DNA from 2 places in the Cupriavidus malaysiensis genome. Region 2 is predicted to be linked to the other one. Evidence: predicted binding sites of a transcription regulator. Region 2 holds the regulator's gene; the other holds the start of a gene.
The links. Region 2 encodes FNR, which switches genes on or off when oxygen is low (the NO sensors DNR and NnrR bind a similar motif). Its sites were predicted from a motif close to TTGATNNNNATCAA; they were not measured.

Region 1: BKK80_RS07055 (fatty acid desaturase) is a predicted target of FNR. The motif match lies at 9,916-9,929, and genes of this name have one in related genera.

The regions. Positions count from the first base shown of each region.
Region 1 covers NZ_CP017754.1:1,616,508-1,628,591, forward strand. The annotation lists gene BKK80_RS07010 (porin) at 1-857, opposite strand, end outside; gene uraD (2-oxo-4-hydroxy-4-carboxy-5-ureidoimidazoline decarboxylase) at 1,019-1,537, opposite strand; gene puuE (allantoinase PuuE) at 1,534-2,484, opposite strand; gene BKK80_RS07025 (nucleobase:cation symporter-2 family protein) at 2,594-4,000, opposite strand; gene BKK80_RS07030 (GntR family transcriptional regulator) at 4,165-4,908, opposite strand; gene uraH (hydroxyisourate hydrolase) at 5,245-5,598, shown strand; gene BKK80_RS07040 (urate hydroxylase PuuD) at 5,630-6,838, shown strand; gene BKK80_RS07045 (YXWGXW repeat-containing protein) at 7,098-7,532, opposite strand; gene BKK80_RS07050 (TMEM165/GDT1 family protein) at 7,692-8,267, opposite strand; yybP-ykoY riboswitch at 8,321-8,533, opposite strand; gene BKK80_RS07055 (fatty acid desaturase) at 8,639-9,775, opposite strand; gene guaD (guanine deaminase) at 9,992-11,317, opposite strand; gene BKK80_RS07065 (adenosine deaminase) at 11,389-12,084, opposite strand, start outside.
Region 2 covers NZ_CP017754.1:3,202,793-3,214,876, reverse strand. The annotation lists gene ccoP (cytochrome-c oxidase, cbb3-type subunit III) at 1-700, shown strand, start outside; gene ccoG (cytochrome c oxidase accessory protein CcoG) at 753-2,222, shown strand; gene BKK80_RS14510 (hypothetical protein) at 2,345-2,563, shown strand; gene BKK80_RS14505 (hypothetical protein) at 2,560-2,805, shown strand; gene fnr (fumarate/nitrate reduction transcriptional regulator Fnr) at 2,881-3,606, opposite strand; gene BKK80_RS14495 (sulfite exporter TauE/SafE family protein) at 3,687-4,445, shown strand; gene scpB (SMC-Scp complex subunit ScpB) at 5,058-5,963, shown strand; gene rluB (23S rRNA pseudouridine(2605) synthase RluB) at 5,968-7,866, shown strand; gene rimP (ribosome maturation factor RimP) at 8,112-8,600, shown strand; gene nusA (transcription termination factor NusA) at 8,597-10,072, shown strand; gene infB (translation initiation factor IF-2) at 10,161-12,084, shown strand, end outside.

The DNA of each region.
Region 1 (12,084 bases), 1.6 Mb from region 2:
TTGGTGTGCTTGATGTCGCCGAAGGCGTTGGTGTTCACATTGGTCTTGATGTACTGGCCCTGGGCGAACACCTTGACCACCTTGAAGTCATACGATGCGCCGCCCTGTACCGCGGTCTGCTTGTCGAAGCCGGTCAGGAAGGCGTTGCTGGAGGCGGTCAGGTCGCCCGGCACGCTGTCGAACTTGACCTGCTGGAAGGCCACGGTCGCGGCGAACGGACCATTGAAGTACATCACGTTGCCGCCCCACTTGTTCCTGCCGGTGGCGCCGGGTTGCTCGCCGAAGGCATAGATGAAGTTGGCGGTGAGGCCGCCGAAGTTCGGCGTGGAGTACAGCACGGAGTTGTTCCAGCCCGAATCGCCGACGATGCCGGGATCGAAGACCTTGCTGTTGGCCGCCGAGAAGTAGGTGTGGAACACCATCGGCGAGAACACGTAGGAGTCGATCAGCGGGTTGAACAGGATCGTCGAGACGAAGTACGGGGTGGTGTTGCGGCCCAGCTTGACCGTGCCGTACTTGTCGTTCTGCAGGCCGACGAAGGCATTGCGGCTGAACATGGTGTCGCCGTTGAAGCGACCCATCGCGCCCTGGTCGGTACGGAAGAAGCCGTTCAGGTCGAAGATGGCCTTGGTGCCGGCGCCCAGGTCCTCGGTGCCCTTGATGCCCCAGTACGACGTCTGCATGCCGCCGGAGTTGGCGACCCAGGCGCGGTTGGTCGAGCCGGGGTTCTTGACGCCGCCGACGAACATGTCGGCCTGGCCGTACAGCGTGACGCTGGACTGGGCCATCGCGGTGCCGCTGAAAAGGGCTGCGGCCAAGGCTGCCAGCTTGAGGGCCGGCGTGAACTGCTTCTGCATGGTAAAGACCTCCGTGGTTGATCCTGTTTCGGAACGCTCTGTGTGTGCTGGACCCAGCAGGGTTCTTCTTCTGATTCGGCCGCCTGGATGGCATCGGATGGGGATCCGGCGGCTTCCTTGTTCGTTCTTCTGGCTCGCTGATGCAGGATGCGTTTTTTGGTTCAGCCGGATACTAAGTCGTTCAAGCGGAACTGTGCAATGCGGTGGATCTGGTTGATGCAAGTTTGCAACTCGACCGCCGGCTCGTTTTCCACGCGCTCGCCGAAGGCCGCGATGATGCCGGCACGGTCGTAGCCGCGCACGGCGAGGATGAAGGGGAAGCCGAATTTCTCGTTGTAGCGCTGATTCAGTGCCTGCAAGCGGGCGAATTCCTCGGGGCTGCAGCGGTCGAGTCCGGCGCCGCTCTGCTCGCGCGTCGACTCCGCGGTCAGCTCGCCGCGCACCGCGGCCTTGCCGGCCAGTTCCGGGTGGGCGCGCACCAGGCGGATCTGGGTGGCATCGCCGGCCGCGTCGACTTCGGCGCGCATGGCGTCGGCCAGCTCGGCCGCATTGGCGAACGGCCGGCGCGCGGCCACGCCCTGGGCCACCCAGGGCGAATGCTCGTAGATGCCCCCCAGCACGGCGATGAACTCCGCCTCGGGCATCGTGTTCAACTGCTTCAGGGTATAGGTCTGGCTCATGCTTGCTTGGCGGAAGTGTGGGGATGGTGCTCGGCCCAGTGGCGGGCAATGTCGACGCGGCGGCAGATCCAGACCTTGTCGTGGCCCTGCACGTAGTCGAGGAAGCGTTGCAGCGCGCGGAAGCGGGCAGGGCGGCCCAGCAGCCGGCAGTGCATGCCGACCGACAGCATCTTGGGACGGTCCAGCCCGGCCGGGTCGCCTTCCGCATAGAGCACGTCGAAGGCGTCCTTCAGGTACTGGTAGAACTGCTCGCCGGTGTTGAAGCCCTGTGCGGTGGCGAAGCGCATGTCATTGGTGTCCAGCGTATAGGGCACCACCAGGTGGGGCTTGCTCTCGCCGTTGCCCAGCGCGACCTCGGTCCAGAACGGCAGGTCGTCGCCGTAGTAGTCGGAGTCGTAGAGCAGGCCGCCGTGCTCCACCACCAGCCGGCGCGTGTTGGGGCTGTCGCGGCCGGTGTACCAGCCCAGCGGCAGCGAGCCGGTCAGGGACTTGATGATCTCCATGCCGATACGCATATGCTCGCGCTCGATGTTCTCGTCCAGGCCCTGGTAGTGGATCCAGCGCCAGCCGTGGCAGGCGATCTCGTGGCCCAGCTCGACGAAGGCGCGGGTCACTTCGGGATGCCGCTGCAGCGCCATCGATACGCCGAACACCGTGAGCGGCAGGCCGCGCTGCTCGAACTCGCGCAGGATGCGCCAGACCCCGGCGCGCGAACCGTACTCGTAGATGCTCTCCATGCTCATGTGGCGGTCGGGGTAGGCCGCCGCACCGATGATCTCGGAGAGGAACTGCTCGGAGCCGGGGTCGCCGTGCAGCACGCAGTTCTCGCCGCCCTCCTCGTAGTTGAGGACGAACTGGACGGCGATGCGTGCGCCGCCCGGCCAGCGGGCGTGCGGCGGCTGGCCGCCGTAGCCGATGAGATCGCGTGGATAGTGTTGGTCTTTCATCTGGGTCTTTTCACATCAGAGGACGGGCGGGCACCGGTGAAGCCCGGGGGCCTCCGCTGGCGCGGGGCAGCCCCGGTGCTGCGCGACGGCGGACGGGGCCGCCGCGCGCCTACTCGGTGCCGTGCGAGTTGGCGGCAGCGTGGCGCATGGCTTCCTCGCGGGACTGGATGCCGTTGTAGAAGAGGTTCAGCACGACGGCGACGATGGTGCCCAGCACGATGCCGCTGTGGGTGAACGGGTCGGTCCACTTCGGCAGGTACTGGAACAGGGTCGGCGCGAGCGTCGGGATCATGCCGAAGCCGATCGCGATCGCGACGATGAACAGGTTGTGGCGGTTGCGGTTGAAGTCGCAGGAGCCCAGGATGCGGATGCCGGTGGCGGCCACCATGCCGAACATCACGATGCCGGCGCCGCCCAGCACGAACTGCGGCACCGAGGCCACCACGTGGGCCATCTTGGGGAACAGGCCGAAGGCGATCAGCACGATGCCGCCGGCCACCGCCACGTAGCGCGAACGCACGCCGGTCACGGTGACCAGGCCGACGTTCTGCGAGAACGAGGTATAGGGGAAGGTATTGAAGAGGCCGCCGATCACGGTGCCCAGGCCGTCGGCGCGCAGGCCGTTGGTCAGTTCGGCGTTGCTCAGCCGCTTGCCGGTGATGTCGGCCAGCGCCAGGAACATGCCGGTGGACTCCACCAGCGTGATCAGCATCACGATGCACATCGACAGCACGGCGGTGAGCTGGAAGGTCGGCATGCCGAAGTGAAGCGGCGTGATGACGGCCACGTAGCTGGCTTCGTTGAGTCCCTCGAAGGAGACCTTGCCCATGGCCATCGACACCAGCGTGCCGACGATGATGCCGATCAGCACCGCGCAGTTGGCGACCAGGCCGCGCCCGAAGCGGGTCAGCAGCAGGATCACCACCAGCACCAGGCCGGCGACGGCGAGGTTGCCGAGGTCGCCGTAGGCGAGGTTGGGCACGTCCTTGACCACGCCGTCGATCACCGCGCGCACCGTGGGCTGGCCGCCGCCGGCCCAGTTGATGCCGACACGCATCAGCGAGAAACCGATCAGCGTGATGACGGTGCCGGTCACCACCGGCGGGAACAGCCCGAGCATGCGGCCCATCAGCGGCGCCACCAGGATGCCGAAGATGCCCGCCGCGATCACTGCGCCGTAGATGCCGAGCAGGCCCACGTTGGGATCCGAGCCGATGGCGATCATCGGAGCCACCGAGGCGAAGGTCACGCCCATCATCACCGGCATGCGGATGCCGAACTTCCACACCCCGAAGGCCTGGATCAGCGTGGCGATGCCGGCCGCGAACAGGTCGGCGTTGATCAGGAAGGCAAGCTGGTCCTTGGGCAGCTTGAGCGCGCCGCCGACGATCAGGGGAACGGCGACGGTGCCGGCATACATCACCAGCACGTGCTGCAGGCCGAGCGCGAGCAGCCTGCCCGAAGGCAACCGCTCGTTGGTGAGGTCCGTGGGGACCGTGGTGCTTGCGCTAGTCATCGAAGTGTCTCCTCTCCTTGGGTTTGGTGGGAACGCCGTCGCGCCGCGGTCTGCAACCCGGTCCCGCACTGCGCGCCCTCTGGGGGGACGCTGTGTCATGAGCAGGATTCGGGCCTTGTCGCGCAGGCCGCGTCATCTGGCGCGGCGGCGGGAACGACAAGGCGCTAGGTGGAGCGGCCCAGCACGCTGCGAAGGTCGAAGGTGCCCGGTTCGTCGGGCTGCACACGGTCCGCGCAGGCGCCAAGGTGGTGCGCCATGCGCGCCTGGGCGAGGGCGGCGTCGCCCTGTTCCAGGGCATCCAGGATCTCTTCGTGCTCGTCGAACGAGCAGGCATTGTTGCCGGGAGCTTCGACGCTGGCGATCATCAGCGTGGTACGCGAGACCAGGCGGCGCATCATGTTGACCAGCAGCGCGTTGCCCGACAGCTCGGCCAGCGCGGTGTGGAACTCGGCCGAGAGCCGGATCCAGGTCGGGCGGTCATGGCTGAGGAAGGCCTGGCGCTCGGCCGCCACCATCTTGCGCAGCGGCGCCACCACGGCGCGCGCATCGCGCATGCCGGCCACCTTCTCCAGCACGGCGCGCTCCATCATCTGGCGCAGCTCGAACATATCGTGCGCCTCGTCGGTCGACGGGCTGGCGATGAAGGCGCCGCGGTTCGGCTCCAGGTCGACCATGCCGTCGGCGGCCAGCCGCGACAGTACCTTGCGCACGGTGTGGCGCGCGGTGGCATAGATTTCGCAAAGCGAGTGCTCGGTCAGCTTGGTGCGCGGCGGCAGCCGGTGCTCCATGATCGCGTCGTAGATTTCGTGATACATGCGCTCTTCGACCGGGCCCTTGCGCGCGGGCCGTGCCGCGCTGGGGGCAAGGGTGTCTTCGGCACCGGCAATCAGCTTGAGATTCTTGGACATCGTGGCACCAGCTAAGGGGAGGGGATGCGGCCGCCGGGGGACTGCGGGAGGCGGATGGCGATCCGAAAATTGTTGACAATTATTTGGCTGTGCCTTCAATATTGTCAACAAAACAAAACCATGTTTTCGACAGGCAAGGGTAATCCCCGGATATCCGCCGGATTCCTCGGGTTATCCCTGATTTGTCAAACGGACCGGCCGGGCGCATCGTCGCCCGCAATCGGTTCAGCGCCGGGATGCGTTGGAAACACGTACCGAGCGGGCACCGGATTCCCCAATCCGGTGCTAGTGAAGGCAGCGGCGCCCCTCACAACCCACAGCCCTAAGGAAGACAGGATGGGACGCTTGACCACTCACGTGCTCGACACGGCAGCCGGCACGCCCGGACAAGGTATGTCGATCACTCTGCATAAAATTGTCGACAATCGCCGCGAAACCCTGAAGACGGTCGTGACCAACCACGACGGCCGCTGCGACCAGCCCCTGCTGGAAGGCGAGGCCTTCGCCCCCGGCGTGTACGAACTCGAATTCCATGCCGGAGACTATTTCCGCGCGCGCGGCGTGAGCCTGCCCGAGCCGGCCTTCCTCGACGTGGTGCCGCTGCGCTTCGGCATTGCCGATACGGGCGCGCACTACCACGTGCCCCTGCTGGTCTCGCCGTGGTCGTACTCGACCTACCGCGGCAGCTGAGCCGACGGCATCGGGAAACAGGAGACAAGTCATGGAAGGCTATATTCTCGACTGGGCCAATCTGCTGCTGCGCTGGCTGCATGTCATCACCGCCATCGCGTGGATCGGTTCGTCTTTCTACTTCGTCTGGCTGGATAACAGCCTGACCAAGCCCACCGCCGGCGACCTGAAGGACAAGGGTGTCGATGGCGAGCTGTGGGCCGTGCACGGCGGCGGCTTCTACAATCCGCAGAAGTACCTGCTCGCGCCCAAGCAGTTGCCGGAGAACCTGCACTGGTTCTACTGGGAGTCCTATTCCACCTGGATGTCGGGTTTTGCGCTGCTGGTGGTGCTGTACCTGTTCAATGCCAGCACCTTCCTGATCGACAAGAACGTGTTCGACATGTCGCCCGGCGCGGCGGTCGGCTTCGCGGTCTCGTACCTGCTGATCGGCTGGATCGTCTACGACTGCATCTGCCGCATCTTCGGCAAGAACGACGGGCTGGTGGGGGTGCTGGTGGCCCTGTACGTGGTGGCGGCGGCCTTCGTGGCCTGCCACGTATTCTCGGGCCGCGCGGCATTCCTGCTGACCGGCGCGATGATCGCGACCATCATGAGCGCCAACGTGCTGGTGTGGATCATCCCCGGCCAGCGCAAGGTGGTGGCAGCGCTCAAGGCAGGCCAGCCGGTGGATCCGATCCACGGCAAGCGCGGCAAGCAGCGCAGCGTGCACAACACGTATTTCACGCTGCCGGTGCTGTTCGCCATGCTGTCCAACCACTACAGCATGACCTACAGCTTCAAGTACAACTGGCTGGTGCTGGTGATGATCATGGCGGCGGGCGTCTTCATCCGCCAGTTCTTCATCCTCAAGCACAAGGGCAAGATCAACGTCGCCTGGCCCGCGGTGGGCGTGGCCCTGCTGGCCGGCGTGGCGGTGATGATCGCGCCGCAGCCGCGTCCCGCGGTGGCCGCCAGCGACGCCGACGGCGCCGCCAACCAGGTCAGCTTCGCCAAGGTGCAGGAGATCATCAACGCCCGTTGCGTGCAGTGCCACGCGGCCCAGCCGAAGATGATGCCGACCGCGGCCAAGGGGATCATGTTCGACTCGGCGGACGAGATCAAGTCGCACGCGCAGCTGATCTACCAGCAGGCGGTGCAGCAGAAGACGATGCCGCTGGGCAACGTCACGCAGATCACGGATGACGAGCGCGCGCTGCTGGGCCAGTGGTTCGAGGGCGGCGCCAAGACGGCGAACTGAAGGTGGCGGGCCGGCCCGGCGGGCCACAGCAGCCGGGTCGGCAGCGCCGACGCGCCAGGCGCGCGCCGCGAGGGCGCTGCTTGGCAGGAAGATCGGTGATCGACGGTCCGCCGGCCGTCCCCGCGTTCGCGCGGGGTGGCCGGCAGCAGGGCCGGAGAGGGTTTGAACGGGGCCTCGTGCCCCGTTTTTTTATGCCCGCAGCGGGCGTGCCGCAGGCGGCGGCACGCGGGCGGTACGCGGGCGGTACATTCAGCCAGGCTCAGCCGTGCCAGTGGCCCTTGACCCAGGCCCAGCCGCCGCCGGCCTCATAGCGCCACACCCAGTGGCCCGGCACCCAGAAGGCATGCGGCGTGGGCGCAACCGTGATCTGCTCGACGATCACCGGCGGCATCGGCGCCACCGGCTGCTCGACCCACTTGCCGTGCACCCACAGCCAGTCGTTGCCGGCCCACTTCCAGTGGCCGGGCACCCAGTTCCAGCCGTAGCCAGGGGCAGGGCCGCGGTCCTCGTGCACCGGTGCCGGCATGGCCCGCACGACCTGGTGCGGCGCCGGCTCGCGCACCACCACTGTGCGCTCGGTCACGCAGCCGCTCAGCGCGGCGGCGGCGGCCAGCGCGGCCAGGGCCGCCTGCGCGGCACGTGCGGCGCGCCGGCCGTGCATGGCCCGGCGCGGGCGTGTTGTCTGGTTCGACATCAATCCTTCTCCTCGTCAAGATTCGATCCGCCTGGGGCGGCGTGGCCGGCGGCCAGGCCGTTCCAGTGCTGCTTCCTTAACGGGCGAGGGGGAGGGCGGTGAGACAGCAAGTTGTAAGCGCACGTTTCCGCGCCGGCGGGGCCGGCGCGCGTGCCGTGCTCAGGCGCCGACGTCCAGCAGCGCCAGCACGCCCAGCACGACGAAGATGGCGGCGGCGATCTTGTGCACCAGTCCGATCGGCAGCTTGTCGGCGAAGCGGCCGCCCAGCAGCACGGCGGGCACGTTGGCCAGCATCATGCCGAAGGTGGTGCCGGCCACCACGGCCAGCACTTCGCCGCTGAAGCGCGCGCCGAGCGCCACGGTGGCGATCTGCGTCTTGTCGCCCATCTCGGCGAAGAAGAAGGCGACGATGGTGGTGCCGAGGATGCCGAGCGCGCCGCGCACCGGCTTGCCTTGCTCGACGTCGTCGAGCTTGTCGGGAATCAGGATCCAGGCCGCCATGGCGATGAAGCCCAGGCCCAGGATCCAGCGCAGCAGCGAGGGGCCGACCATGTGGGTGATCCAGCCGCCGAGCGCGCCGGCCAATCCATGGTTGACCAGGGTGGCGATCAGGATGCCGAGGATGATCGGCAGCGGGCGCCGGTAGCGCGCGGCCAGCACGAGCGACAGCAACTGCGTCTTGTCGCCCATTTCGGCGAGGGCGACGATACCTGTGGAGACGAGGAAGGCTTCCATTTTTCTTGAGATCACCGGGCCGGACGCATCTGCGAGATGCCAATGACGCACGCCTTCCCCGGCCCTGTCCGGAAAAGCGACGTCATCGGTCTCGCCAGGCCCTGGGCACGGGCCGCGCCGGATGGCAGGCCCTGGTCCCGGAAGCTGCGCACGCCATAACCGCAAGCGGTCAAGTCTGTTGACGTACGCCTCCGCGTTCCGGCTCCCGCATTGCGCGGGACGGTGACGGCGGAGCGGCTACTCCCCAATGGAAGTGCGGATTATAGCGTTGCCGTGGCGGGCAAGTCCACCGCCGCCGGCCGCGGTGCGGGCGCTCTGTCGTGCCGGCGCCATGGCCGGCGGCTGCCCCGCGCCGGCGCGTTCCCGTCGCTTCAGACGGGAACGGGCGAGTTCTCGCTGGTCTGGCGGCCGCGGAAGTCGGTCCAGCACAGCGCCTTGAAGTCATACAGCTTGCAGCGGCGTGCGGTGTCGAAGTACCAGCGCCAGGAGAAGTTCTGCACGATGATGCGGCCCGGCAGCGCGTGCTCGAGCACGGCCTGGGCACGCTTCAGGTGGTAGAGCGGCACGCTCATGTCCACGTGGTGGGCGGTGTGCTCCATGATGTGGTGCAGCGCGGCGCCGATGCCGTAGCGGAAACGCAGGTGCACGGTGGTCGAGACGAAGGGCTGGGCGCGCGTCCACATCGCCTTGGTCTCGTACCAGGCCACGCTGGCGTGGGTGTGGTGCACGTAGAGCACGAAGCCGACCGTGGCGTTCCAGACCAGGAAGGGCACGACGAAGCCCATCGTCAGCAGCATCCAGGCCGACTGGCCGGTGACCGCGGCCAGGGCCAGCAGCGCGCCGATCCAGGCCGCGCCGAAGGCGGCCACCAGCAGGCAGTCCCAGGTGAAGATGGCACGCCGGGACGGCATCTGGCGCTTGCTGGGGAAGAACAGCTTGAGCCACCAGATCTCGATCAGGTAGTACAGGCCGGGGCCGAGGCCGGTGCGGTAGACGCGCTCCAGCGCGCGGCGCCAGCGCGGCAGCGCGCGGTATTCCTCGAGCGAGTAGGGCGCCCACACGAAGTCGAAGCCCTTCAGGTTGGTGTAGCCGTGATGCACCACGTTGTGGCCGATCTCCCACAGGCTGTACGGTGTCAGCGAGGGCAGGAAGGTCAGCCGCCCGAGCCATTTGTTGAGGCCGCGCCGGGGCGTCAGGCTCTGGTGGCAGGCGTCGTGGCCGATGATGAACAGGCGGGCGATCATCAGGCCGGCCAGGATGCCCAGGCCGAGCTTGGCCGCCCAGTGCGGCGCCAGCACCACGCCGGCGAGGACTGCCAGGAACAGCGCGGTGTCGAGCAGGGTCAGCGCCAGCGGCAGTGGCGTGGTGCGCCGGCCCAGCGGGATCAGCCAGCCGCGGATGATCTTGCGCGAGGGCAGCGGCGCATCGGGCGCGATCGGCTCGGGCAGCGGTGCCTGCCGGCGCGCGCCGGGCGCCGGCGCGGCGGTGGTGTCGGGACAGGGCTCCATGGCCCGGGCTTGCAGCTTGGCGGTCATGCGGTTTTTCCAAGGTCGGTGACGCGCGGCGTGCGGCCGGGACCGGTCTTGGCCCGGCGCGCCGGCAGGCCGCGCGCGAAGCGACAGCTTAGTGGCCCTGCATGACGGCCGTGTTGACCGTGGTCAACAGGGGGCGGGCATGGCGCGGCGGCGGGGCGCCATGCCGCGACGAAGTGCCTTGGGCGTCTCTCAGACAGCCTCGCCCATCACATAGACCTGGTCGATGACACGGTCATCGCCCAGCATCGCGAAGGCGAACAACTGCTCTTCCAGCGTTTCGGAGCGGGCGCTGCGGCGTGCGATCAGCGGCGTGGCCTGCGGGTCGAGCACGATGAAGTCGGCCTCGCAGCCGGGCGTGAAGCTGCCGACGCGCTCGGACCAGCCTAGCGCGTCGGCGGCCGCGCGCGTGGCCAGGTAGAACATGCGCAGTGCGGTCAGGTAGTAGCCGCCCATGCGCGCCACCTTGTGCGCGGCGTTCATGGTGCGCAGCATGGAGAAGGAGGTGCCGCCGCCGACGTCGGTGGCCAGCGTGACATTGAGGCGGTTGGCGTCGGACTGGTGGAAGTCGTAGAAGCCGCTGCCGAGGAACAGGTTCGAGGTCGGGCAGTGCGCCACTGCGGCGCCGCTGTCGGCCAGGCGCCGGCGGTCGTCCTGGTCCAGGTAGATGGCGTGGCCGTAGAAGGCGCCGGGGCGCAGCAAGCCGTAGTGGTCGTAGACGTCCAGGTAGCTGCGCGCGTGCGGGAACAGTTCGGCGACCCATCTGACCTCGTCGCGGTTCTCCGCCACGTGGGTCTGGATGTAGGCGTCCGGGTAGGCGCGCGCCAGTTCCGCACAGGTGGCCAGCTGGGCCTCGCTCGAGGTCGGTGCGAAGCGCGGGGTGATGGCGTAGCCGAGGCGGCCTTTGCCGTGCCAGCGCGACAGCAGCTCGGCCGAGTCGCGCGCGCCGGATTCCGCGGTGTCGCGCAGGAATTCGGGGCAGTTGCGGTCCATCAGCACCTTGCCGGTGACCATGCGCAGGTTGCGCTGGTGGCTCTCGGCGAACAGCGCGTCGGCCGAGGCGGCGTGCACCGTGCTCCAGACCACCGCGCTGGTGGTGCCGTTGCGCAGCAGTTCCTCGGTGAAGAAGCCGGCCACGCCGCGCGCGTAGTCCGGGTCCTCGAAGCGGCGTTCCTCGGGGAAGGTATAGGTTTCCAGCCAGTGCAGCAGGCCTGGCGACGGCGAGGCGATGATGTCGGTCTGCGGAAAGTGGACGTGGGTGTCGATGAAGCCCGGCACGATCAGCTTGCCGCGGTGGTCGATCACTTCGGTGCCGGCAGGGATTTCCGCGGCTAGGCGGCCATGGTCGCCGGCGGCGACGATGCGGCCGTCGCGGATGATCAGCAGCCCGTCCTCCCAGTACTGATAGGCGTCCTCATGGAACTGCGGGTCGCGCTGGAAGTGCAGCACGCGGCCGCGCACGGCGCGGGTGGCCTGGCTCGCGTGGCTGGGGGAGGCGTTGGCGGGAGTGGTCGTCATGGGTTCGTCTCAGGGCCCGGCGGCGCGGGCCGCAGCCCTGGCACGCCGGTCGTTCTTGGATTGCGCCTCGCTCAGGCCGAGGCAGGCGTGGCGGGCGGGGAGCGCCAGAAGTGGTCCACTTCGGCGAGGAAGTCGGCCTTCTGCGCTGCGGGCAGGAAGGCCGCTTCGAAACTGTTGCGCGCCAGCTTGTGCGCGTCGGCCGCGTCCAGCGGCAGCGCCTCGAAGACGGCTTCCCAGTTGGCGTTCATGTAGCCGCCGAAGTAGGCGGGATCGTCCGAGTGCAGCGTGACGGCGACGCCGGCATCGAGCAGCCGCTTGAGGGAATGGTCGCGCAGGTCGGGATAGACCTTCAGCTTCTGGTTCGACAGCGGGCACACCGTCAGCGGCACGCGCTCGCGCGCGAGGCGCTCGACCAGCGCGGCGTCGTCGATGGCGCGCACACCGTGGTCGATGCGCTCCACCTTGAGCAGGTCGAGCGCGTCGCGCACGTAGTCGGCCGGGCCCTCCTCGCCGGCATGCGCCACCAGGTGCAGGCCCAGTTCGCGCGCGCGGGCGAACACGCGCGCGAACTTCTCGGGCGGGTTGCCGCGCTCGGACGAGTCCAGGCCGATGCCGACGAAGCGGTCGCGGAAGGGCAGAGCGGCCTCCAGCGTGGCGAAGGCGTCTTCCTCGCTGAGGTGGCGCAGGAAGCAGAGGATCAGGCTGCTGGAGAAATCGTATTCGGTGCGCGCCTGGGCCAGCGCATCGGCGATGCCGTCGATCACGGT
Region 2 (12,084 bases):
CTTCGGCCTGGGCTACCTGGTGCTGTATCCGGGGCTCGGTTCCTACGCCGGCCTGCTGAAGTTCTCCACACAAGGCGAACTCGCAGCGCACCGGCAGGCGGCGGAGAAACTGCAGAACTCGGTCTACGCGAAGTACATGAAGATGGATATCAAGCAGGTGGCGGCCGATCCGGAGGCGCGAGAGATCGGGCAGCGGCTGTTCCTGAACTATTGCGCGCAATGCCACGGCTCGGACGCGCGCGGCAGCCGCGGCTTCCCCAACCTGAGCGATCACGACTGGCTGTACGGCGGCGAGCCGGAGACCATCCAGCAGACCATCACCAAGGGTCGCAATGGCGTGATGCCCCCGTTCTCGGCGGTCATCGATGCCAAGCTCGCCGGCGACGTGGCGCAGTATGTGCGTTCCCTGTCGGGCCTGGCCTACGATCCGATCCGTGCCGCACGTGGCGAGGGCGCGTTCAAGTCCACCTGCGCGGCCTGTCATGGCGCCAACGGCAAGGGCAACCAGGCGCTGGGCGCACCGAACCTGAGCGACAACACATGGTTGTACGGCAGCTCGGAGTCCACCATCGTCGAGGGGATCCTGAAGGGACGCAACAACCATATGCCTGCGCATGAAGAGATCCTGACGCCGGAGCGTATCCGCATGCTGACCGCCTACGTCTGGGGGCTGTCGAACGCGCCGGAGGCGTCACGATGAGGAAAGTGCATCGCGCCGCGCCGCAGGGCGCGTGCGCCGCCGGAGCCAGCCAATGAATGCACCGGAGACGGAACCGCTGGCCCGCAAGGGCGGGCCGGCAACCGCAGCGCCTGCGACCGAGTCGGTCGACGAGGCGTTGTATGAAGTCCGCCGCAAGATCTACCCGCGCTCGGTCAGCGGTGCCTTCTCGAACTGGCGCGTCTGGCTCGTGCTGCTGACGCAGCTGATCTACTACGGTACGCCGTGGCTGCAGTGGAACGGGCGCCAGGCGGTGCTGTTCGACCTGGGCGCGCGCAAGTTCTATATCTTCGGGCTGGTGCTGTGGCCGCAGGACGTGATCTACCTGAGCGTGCTGCTGGTGATCTCGGCGCTGGCCCTGTTCCTGTTCACCGCCATCGCCGGCCGGCTGTTCTGCGGCTATGCCTGTCCGCAGACGGTCTATACCGAGATCTTCATGTGGATCGAGCGGCATGTCGAAGGCGATCGTTTCGCCCGCATCCGCCTCGACGGCGATCCGTGGTCGCTGCGCAAGCTGCGCATCAAGGCGACCAAGCATCTGCTGTGGATCGTGGTGGCGCTGTGGACCGGTTTCACCTTTATCGGCTATTTCGCGCCGATCCGCGAGCTGGGCGGGCAGGTGGCTGCGTTCGCGCTCGGGCCCTGGCAGGCCTTCTGGATGCTGTTCTACGCCTTCGCCACGTGGGGCAACGCGGGCTTCATGCGTGAGCAGGTGTGCAAGTACATGTGTCCCTACGCGCGCTTCCAGAGCGTGATGGTGGACCGCGACACCTTTGTCGTTACCTACGACAGCGGCCGCGGCGACCCGCGCGGCAGCCGCTCGCGCAAGGCCGACCACCGCGCCGCTGGGCTTGGCGACTGCGTCAATTGCAGCATCTGCGTGCAGGTCTGCCCGACCGGCATCGACATCCGCGACGGCTTGCAGTACGAGTGCATCGGCTGCGGCGCCTGCATCGATGCCTGCAACCAGGTGATGGACAAGATGGACTACCCGCGCGGGCTGATCCGCTACACGTCGGAGAACGCGATGCGCAAGGGCTGGTCGGCCCAGGCGACGCGCAAGCGCCTGCTGCGTCCGCGCGTGATGATCTATTCGGCGATCTGGCTGGCACTGCTGGCGGGCTTCGCCATCTCGCTGTCACTGCGCACGCCGCTGAAGGTGGATATCATCCGCGATCGCGGCAGCCTCGGGCGCGAAGTCGAGGGGCGCTGGGTGGAGAACGTCTACCGCCTGCAGCTGATCAATACTAGCGAGGCGCCGATGCAGTTCACCATCCGCGCCGACAGTGCGGAACTCGGCAAGCTGCGCGTGGAGTCCGACGGGGCGACCGGCGAACTCGCACCGACCTCGAACCGCCTGCTGGCCATCCGCGTGCGCGTGCCGCTCGAGCAGGCGCGGCAGGGCACGCACAAGATCCGCGTGACGGTGCAGGGCGGCCAGGAGGAGGGGCATGTCGTCGAGGTGAACCAATCGACCAGTTTCATCGTGCCGCGCGACCTGTAGGGCGTGCGGAGGGGATTGCCGCAGGGCAGACAAGCGGGGCGGCCACGATGCCGCCGTGCGTAACAGCAAGGAGCGAAGCCATGCAAGGACCCGCCCGACAATCATTGACGGACGCCGGCACGATGCAGCAGGCCGTGCGGCCGTGGTGGAAGGAACCCTGGCCCTGGCTGCTGATGAGCGGGCCGCTGGCGGCGATGGCCGCCTGCGGCGTGACCATCTGGCTGGCGATGACGCATCCCGACAAGCCGATCGAGGAGGGCGTCAGCCGGCACGGGCTGGTGGTCGAGCGGCAGGGCGCGGCGCGGGCAGTGTCCGGCGCGACAGCCACGGAGCGGCCATGAGACTGCGCTGGCTGATGTGGGTCCTGTGGCCGGCCTTCCTGGTCGCCGGTGTGGCAACCGCCGCGGTGTTCTCGCTGGTGGATCCAAGCGATCTCAGGCTGTTCGGGCGGCCGGTCGAGGCCTCGCGCGAGGCGGTCTACACCATCGGCTTCCTGCTGGCCTGGCTGCTGTGCTCGCTGTCGAGCGCCCTGACCTTTTATACGATGCCGGTGCGCCTCGGCGATACCGACGAACTGGAGTAGGGGATGCGCGCAGGCCGAAGGGCTGGGCAGAACGGGGCCTGTCGAAGGCGCCGGATGCCTGCGCCCTCGGCTTGGTCAGCAGCTCTTGCCGTAGATCTGCTTGATGCCGGGTACGTCGACCAGCTTGACGTGGCGCTGGCGGATCTGGATCAGCCCGGCCTCGGCGAAGCGCGAGAACAGGCGGCTGACGGTTTCCAGCTTGAGGCCGAGATAACTGCCGATTTCCTCCCGGCTCATGCGCAGCACGAACTCGGTCGACGAGTAGCCGCGCTCCGACAGGCGCTCGGACAGGTTGACCAGGAAGGCGGCCAGGCGCTCCTCGGCGCGCATGGAGCCGAGCGTCAGCAGCATGACCTGGTCCTGCGTGATCTCCTTGCTCATCATGCGCAGGAACTGCTGTTGCAGCGACGGCACGGTGGTCGACAGGGTCTGCAGGTCGTTGAAGCGCATCACGCAGACCTCGGTGTCTTCCAGTGCGGTAGCATCCGACGCGTGCTGCATCTCGCCGAGGCCGTCGAGTCCGACGACTTCGCCCGGCAGGTGGAAGCCGGTGATCTGCGAGCGCCCGTCTTCCATCGTCACGTGTGTCTTCAGGGTGCCGAAGCGCACCGCGTAGACTGCGCTCAGGGGTTCGCCGAGCCGGTAGAGCGTCTCGCCCTTGTGGACTCGCACGCGTTCCTTCACCAGCGAGTCGATCTTTTCGATGTCGTTGCGGTTCATGCCGACCGGCACGCACAGGTGTCCGAGCGAGCAGGACGAGCAACGGGGCGACATCGCGGTGACGGGGATGGAATTGAGCAAGCCGGGGCCTATTGTCGTTGAGCTGCGAGGGCGCAATTTCTGCATTTTACTGTGTGAAGGCATCCGAAGGGGAGCGAAAGTTGACTGCGGCGGTCTTTTTCAGTGTTTTTCTGCTGGCCTTGCTGGGTGGCGTGCACTGCGCAGCCATGTGCGGCGGCATTGCACTGGCGGTCGAGAGGCCGCAGGCGGAAGCGCCGGTCGTCGTGCAGCGCAGGCCGCGGGACTGGTTGCGTGAACAGTTATCCATGCATGCGGGGCGGGTGGTGACTTACATGCTGCTCGGTGCCGCGCTGGGCGCGGTCGGCGCCGGTGCCTGGCGAGCCCAATACCTGCCGCTGCAGCGCGGCCTGTTTGCCGCTGGCAGCATGGTCCTGCTGGGCACCGGCCTGTGGCTGCTGGCCGGGCGCGCGCCGCAGTTCGCCGCGCTGGAGCGCTTGGTGGCGCGTGGGGCCGGAGCCCTGGCAGGCCGCCTCCGCGGGCGGCGCGCCGGTGCCCCGTCCGCCCCGATTCAGGTCCGCCCGCGCTTGCTCAGGCGTTTCGGCATCGGTCTGGCGTGGGGGCTGGTGCCGTGCGGCATGGTTTACGGTGCGCTCACCCTATCGTTGCTTGCCGGCAACGCGTTGTCGGGGGCCTTGCTGATGGGGGTATTCGGTCTCGGGACCTTGCCCAACCTGCTGATGCTGTCCGGCCTGTCCGGCGCGTTGCGCGGCTGGTCGCGCCGGCCCTGGGTGCGCGTCGGTGCCGGCGTGGCAGTGATGGGGTTTGGTGCGGCCGGGCTTGTGCGGGCGGCGATGTTGCCGCACACGCTCGCCGCACACGGCTTCTGTGTGGTGTTCTGAAGGGGGCTCTTCTGTTTTGGTGATGCGTGAGGCACTTTGTCGGGTGTGCCGAAGGCGCCGCGCTGGTGATGGGCGGTTGCAGCGCCGGGCCGGAATGCCCTACAATCGGCAGCATTGCAGTATCTATCGCGCTGGCGCTGCCGCGCGCATGGCCGGGCAACTCGAACGGCCGTCCTGAGGCCAGTCCGGGCAGAATGTTGCTGACGGACGTAGCCACCTCGCAGCAAGCCATGCCGGTTGACAAGATCTCCGGTTCAAAAGACCGGCTGGGCGTTGCGCGACGGGAGGTGCGCAACACCGTGCGGATGACTGCATCGTTCTTGCGGCGGAAGGGGTTGGACCCGTTCGCGCCGATCCGCCGCTCCAGAAGGGCGGTGCAACGCAAGAGGCCTTTCGGCCGGCGCTGAGGCCGGCAGCAGGGCAATTCTCCGCCGGACTGACCCGGCAACCCGAAGCAGAATAAGATGGGCGCGCGGCTTTCATGCGGACGGCATGCCGGCCGGCCGCGCAATGAGATGGCGATGGCGCTTCGGCCTCGCTGGATCCGAAATCCCCGAATCCTCCGGCGGTCCGCCGGGGGCAGGTGCAAAGACAGGCTGCACACATCCGTATATGAATACCCAAGAGGCGAAAATCGTCCTCGAGACTGCGTTGATCTGCGCGCAGGAGCCCTTGCGCGTGGCGGAACTGCGACGGTTGTTCGCCGATGAGGTGGCTGCCGACACCATCCGCGTGCTGCTGGACGAGTTACGTCTGGATTGGCGTGATCGGGGCGTGGAACTGGTGGCGCTGGCCAGTGGCTGGCGTTTCCAGAGCCGGCCCGGCATGCGCGAATACCTCGATCGCCTGAATCCGGAGAAGCCGCCGAAATACTCGCGCGCGGTGATGGAGACGCTGGCGATCATCGCGTACCGGCAGCCGGTAACCCGCGGCGACATCGAAGAGATCCGCGGGGTGACCGTCAGCACGGAGGTGATCAAGCGGCTCGAGGACCGCGAATGGATCGAAGTGATCGGCCATCGCGATGTGCCAGGGCGGCCCGCGCTGTACGCGACCACCAAGGCTTTCCTCGATGATCTCGGCTTGCGTACCCTGGACGAGTTGCCCCAGCTGGAGGATGCGCAAGCGCAGATCCAGGCGGCCTTGCTGGACCAGCAGGCCATTGACTTCGAGTCGCTTGGCCAGGCCGGCGTGCCCGCCGGGCAGGAGGCGGAGGGGCAATTGGCCCTGGATGGCATGACGGTCGCCGAGGCCGGCCGTGTCGCCGGCGGCCTGGCGCCGGCGACGCTTACCGAGGCGATCATCGAAGCCGCACCTGGGCAGGTTCCCGCCGGGTTTGACGCCGTTCCCCAGGCTGAGCGGCAGATACCTGAGCCAGCCAGCCATGCCGCCGAGGCGTCCGCGCGGACGCCGGCCGACGGCGTACCCGATACCGAGACCGCATCCGCCCAGCCGGCCGATGCTCTCACGCCGGCAGACGGCGAGCGCGATGCGCGCGACGAGCGCCTGCCTAACTGAACCCATGCAACATCCGATTGTGAATACTTTGTCCGATTCTGTAGAGCAAGACGTCCGCCACGCGGATGCGCCGGGCAGCGATGCCGGCAGTGCGGCCGAGTCCGGCGCATCTCCCGAGGGCGGCGCACGCCGCAAGGGCCTGCGGCGCGGCTTGCGCAATCTGGTGGCGAGCCGCCGCCAGGCGGCGCAGGATCGAGAGGCCGGCCGTGGCGCGGCGCCCGAAGGCGGCGGCGATGCCGCGCCTGGCGAGCCTGCGCCGGCGGCGTCGGCTCAAGGCGGCAAGTCGGCAGGGCGCAGCCGCGGCAAGCGCAAGGCTGCAGCGGTCGACGCGGAAGCCGAGGCCATCCGTGCCGAAGCGGCACAGGCTGCGCCGGGCCAAGACGGGCAGCCGGTGCCGGCCGCGCCGGGTGGCCGCGAAGGTGGTGCGCGCAAGCGCAGGCCGGGACAAGGCCAGCAGGGGCGGGCGGCAAAGCCGGCCGGCGAGTCGGCCAAGGTCGGCGGCCGCCCGCAGGCCAAGGGCAAGGCCACGCAGCCGCGTCAGGGCGCGCCCAAGGGTACTGGCAGCCCCGACGATCTGTTCCGCTTCGTGATCTCGGACCAGTTCGACCAGGAAGAGACCGTGGTGCCGCGCACCAAGGCGAAGCCGGTGCGCGAACTGTCGGCCGACGATGATGCGCCCAAGCTGCACAAAGTGCTGGCCGATGGCGGGCTGGGTTCGCGCCGCGAGATGGAAGAACTGATCCTGCAGGGGCGCGTGTCGGTCAATGGCCTGCCGGCCCATATCGGCCAGCGCATCCTGCCGACCGACCAGGTCCGCGTCAATGGCAAGCTGATTGCCCGCAAGATTTCGAGCAAGCCGCCGCGCGTGCTGCTCTACCACAAGCCGTCCGGCGAGATCGTCAGTCAGTCGGATCCGGAAGGCCGCCCGACCGTGTTCGACAACCTGCCGCGCATGAAGACCGGCAAGTGGGTCGCGGTCGGCCGCCTGGACTTCAACACGGAAGGCCTGCTGATCTTCACCACCTCCGGGGACATCGCCAACCGCTTCATGCATCCGCGCTACGGCGTCGAGCGCGAGTACGCGGTGCGCACGCTGGGTGAGCTGGCCGAGTCCGATCGCCAGCGGCTGCTGCACGGCATCCAGCTCGACGACGGTGAGGCGAGCTTCCTGCGCATCGCTGATGGCGGCGGCGAGGGCATCAACCGCTGGTACCACGTGGCCCTGACCGAGGGGCGCAACCGCGAGGTGCGCCGCATGTTCGAGGCGGTGGGGCTGACGGTGTCGCGCCTGATCCGCACGCGCTACGGACAGTTCCTGCTGCCGCGCGGACTCAAGCGCGGTCGCTGGCACGAGCTGGAGGCCGAAGAGGTACGCGCGCTGATGAGCGGCATCGGGCTCAAGCTGCCCGGCAAGGGCGAGCAATCGAGCAAGGGTGTGACCAAGGTCGGCGGCCGCAAGCAGCGCGAGGAAGCGGCGCTGGCAGGTATGCCGATGCCGACCGGCATGGACGGCCTGCCGCGTTTCGAGCGTGCCGCAGGCGGCCGGGGCAATGGTGCCGGCCGTGGCCAGCCGGACCCGATGCAGACGTCGATGGGGTACATCAGTCACGGTCCCACCCTGCTGACTTCGCATTCCAAGCTTGCCAGCGGCGTGAGCCTTCCCGGTGCAGCCATGCCGGTGGGTGGCAACAAGGGCGGCAACAAGGGTGGTGGGCGCGGCAAGGCTGGCGCCGGCGGCGGCGGCGGTGGTGCCGGTCGCCAGCAACAGCAGCGACGTGGCGGCGATGTGAACGGCAACGTGATGCCGAAGGCGGCCAAATCCGGTGGCGCTAACCGGCGCCCGCGTGGTCGTAGCGGCGGTGGCGGCGGTGGTGGTGGCGGCCAGCGCGGCGGAAACCGCTGAGGTGCGGTGAAAGGCGCAAAGCCGGGTGGCGTGGCTGCCCGGTCGGCCTTTTGCCTTTTGCACATAATCTGCGTATAATCCAAGTCTATTCAAAAGTGTCATCCTCAGATGGGTGAGCGAATGATGGGCATTGCGCCCATTTTTTTTTGCTCCATCCGGTTTCTCGTTTCGGGGGTGGCGCGGCGAGCCGAAGCGGATGCCGCACGGCCCGCGATCGTGTTTGAAGGCCATTACTCGGGAATACAGTGCATCTGGCAGATTTGATCGAAACCACCCTGAACGGCATGGGGTACGAGCTGGTCGAGCTCGAGCGTGCCCCGGCAGGATTGCTGCGCGTGTATATCGATCAGCCTGAGACGGGCATCGTCATCGAGGATTGCGAGAAGGTCAGCCGGCAGTTGACGCACGTGCTGACGGTCGAGAACGTCGACTATGAGCGCCTCGAGGTGTCGTCTCCGGGGCTGGACCGGCCGCTCAAGAAGCTGGCCGACTACGTCCGCTTCGCCGGCGCGCAGGCCAGGGTCACGCTGCGCCTGCCGGTCGACGGGCAGAAGAACTTCGTCGGCGTGCTGCAGGCACCGGCCGGCGAGCCTGGCGCCGAGAAGATCGGCCTGGAGTTCGAAGGGAAGAACGGCCCGTCGCTGCTGGAATTCACTGTATCCGATGTCGACCGCGCGCGCCTGGTGCCGGTGATCGACTTCAAAGGAAATCAAAGAAAAGGGAACAAGCAATGAGCCGCGAAGTTCTGTTGCTCGTCGATGCGCTTGCGCGTGAGAAGAACGTCGACAAGGATGTGGTATTCGGTGCGCTCGAGGCGGCTCTTGCCTCGGCCACCAAGAAGCGCTTCGAGGAAGACGTGGACATCCGTGTCGCGATCGATCGTGAAAGTGGCGAGCATGAAACGTTCCGCCGCTGGCTTGTCGTTCCCGATGAACAAGGCCTGCAGGAGCCGGACAAACAGATCCTGCTGTTCGAGGCGGTCGAGCAGAATCCCGACATCAAGCTCGATGACTACATCGAGGAACAGATCGAGTCGGTCGAGTTCGGCCGTATCGGCGCCCAGGCCGCAAAGCAGGTGATCCTGCAGCGCATCCGCGACGCCGAGCGCGAGCAGATCCTGAACGACTACCTCGACCGCGGCGAAAAGATCATGACCGGCACGGTCAAGCGTGCCGACAAGAAGGGCCTGATCGTCGAGTCTGGCCGCGTCGAGGCGCTGCTGGCGCGCGACCAGATCATCCCGAAGGAGAACCTGCGCACCGGCGACCGTGTGCGTGCGTACATCCTGAACGTCGACCGCACCGCACGCGGACCGCAGATCGAGCTGTCGCGCACCGCGCCCGAATTTCTCGTCAAGCTGTTCGAGAACGAAGTACCCGAGATGGAGCAGGGCCTGCTGGAGATCAAGGCCGCCGCGCGCGATCCTGGCGTGCGCGCCAAGATCGCCGTGGTCGCCCACGACAAGCGTATCGATCCGATCGGCACCTGCGTCGGCGTGCGTGGCACGCGCGTGACCGCGGTGCGCAATGAGATCGGCGGCGAGGCGGTGGACATCGTGCTGTGGTCGGAGGATCCGGCGCAGTTCGTCATCGGCGCGCTGGCACCGGCGCAAGTGCAGTCGATCGTGGTCGATGAAGAGAAGCACTGCATGGATGTGGTGGTCGACGAGGAGAACCTCGCCGTCGCCATCGGCCGCAGCGGGCAGAACGTGCGGCTGGCGTCCGAGCTGACCGGCTGGCAGATCAACATCATGACCCAGGAAGAGTCGGCGCAGAAGCAGGCCGAGGAAAGCGAGGTCGTGCGCAAGCTGTTCATGGCCAAGCTGGACGTGGACGAGGAAGTGGCCGACATCCTGATCGAAGAAGGCTTCTCCACGCTGGAGGAAGTGGCCTACGTGCCTATCAGCGAGATGCTGGAGATCGAGGCGTTCGACGAGGACACGGTCAACGAACTGCGCAACCGCGCGCGCGACGCGCTGTTGACGATGGAATTGGCCCGGGAAGAAAGGGTGGAAGAGGTGTCGCAGGATCTGCGTTCCCTCGAAGGCCTGACCCCGGAACTGATCGGCAAGCTGGCGGAAGGCAATATCCACACGCGCGACGACCTGGCCGAGCTGGCCGTCGACGAAGTGATCGAGATGATCGGCGTCAGCGAGGAAGAAGCCAAGGCGCTGATCATGAAGGCACGGGAACACTGGTTTAACTGAGGGACACGCCCGGGGCCCGCGCGCCCCGGGCGCGATTTCCGCGAACGAAACTGTCCCGACGTAGAAACCGAGCATTGAAAGGGTTTGAATGGCAAGCACAACAGTTGCCCAACTGGCCGCAGAACTGAGTCGCAGCGCAGCTGCCCTGCTGGAACAATTGCAGGCAGCTGGAGTGGGCAAAGCCACTGCTGACGACATTGTTACCGAGTCGGACAAGACCCGGCTGCTGGACTATCTGAAGCGCGTCCATGGCGCCGCGGACGATAGCGCCCGCAAGAAGATCACGCTGACCAAGCGCGAGACTTCCGAGATCCGCCAGGCCGACTCCACAGGCAAGACGCGCACCGTGCAGGTCGAGGTGCGCAAGAAGCGCGTCCTGATCAAGCGTGACGAGGCCGGCGGCGATGGCCAGGTCGACGCGCACGACGGCCGCGATGCCGCCGCCGAGGCTGCCGATCAGGCACGCCGCGAGGAGGAAGAGCGTCAGCAGGCGGAACTGCTGGCTCGCCAGGAAGCCGAAGCGAAGGCGCGCCGCGAGGCCGCCGAGCGCGAAGAGGCCGAACGTCGCGCCAGGCAGGAAGCGCTGGAGGCCGAGGAACGCCGCCAGGCCGAACTCGCCAGGGCGAAGGCCGAGGAAGAGGCTGCGGCCAGCCGTGCGGCGAACGATGCTGCCGAGGAAGCGGCGCGCAAGACGGCCGAGGACGAGAAGAACCGTCTGTCAGCCGAGCGTGCCGTGGCGCAGAAGGCCGCCGATGATGCCAAGGCAGCCGCCGACAAGGCGCGCGCCGAGCAGGATGCCGCACGTAAGCGTCGCGAGGCCGCCGAGGCCGAGGCCCGCGCCATCCAGCAGATGTTGAATGCGCCCGCGCGCGTGCTGAAGGCGCCGTCCGAGCGCAAGGCCGAGGAAAAGAAGGCCGAGCAGACCGGCACCCTGCACAAGCCGGTCAAGCCGGCCGGTACCGAGGCCAAGAAGGAAGACAAGAAGCCTGCCACGACCACGACGACCGCTGCCACGACCGACAAGAAGTCGGGCAAGGTGCTGAAGTCGGGCAGCTCGTCGACCTGGCAGGACGAAGGCAAGAAGAAGGGTGGCGGCCTGAAGACCCGCGGCGATTCCTCCGGTGGTGTCGGTGGCTGGCGCGGTGGTCCGCGCGGCCGCGGTGGCAAACAGCAGGTCGATGACAGCCGCAGCAATTTCCACGCGCCGACCGAGCCGGTGGTGCGCGAAGTGCACGTGCCCGAGACTATCTCGGTGGCCGACCTGGCGCACAAGATGGCCGTCAAGGCATCCGAGGTCATCAAGCAGATGATGAAGCTCGGCCAGATGGTGACCATCAACCAGGTGCTGGACCAGGAAACCGCCATGATCGTGGTGGAAGAAATGGGCCACAAGGCGTTCGCCGCCAAGCTGGACGATCCGGAAGCCCTGCTGGACGTCGGCGAGGAGCATACCGACGCCGAGCAGCTGCCGCGTCCGCCGGTGGTGACCGTGATGGGTCACGTCGACCACGGCAAGACCTCGCTGCTGGACTACATCCGCCGCACCAAGGTGGCTGCGGGCGAAGCCGGCGGCATTACGCAGCATATCGGTGCCTACCACGTCGAGACCGAGCGTGGCGTGATCACCTTCCTGGACACCCCGGGTCACGAGGCGTTCACCGCCATGCGTGCGCGCGGTGCCAAGGCAACCGACATCGTCATCCTGGTGGTGGCCGCCGACGACGGCGTGATGCCCCAGACCAAGGAGGCGATCTCGCACGCGAAGGCAGCGGGCGTGCCCATCGTGGTGGCGATCAACAAGATCGACAAGCCGGATGCCAATCCCGATCGCGTCAAGCAGGAACTGGTGGCCGAGCAGGTCTTGCCGGAAGAGTACGGCGGCGATTCGCCTTTCGTTCCGGTGTCGGCCAAGATGGGTACGGGCGTGGACGAACTGCTGGAGCAGGTGCTGCTGCAGGCGGAAGTGCTCGAACTGAAGGCACCGGTCGATGCCCCGGCCAAGGGCCTGGTGG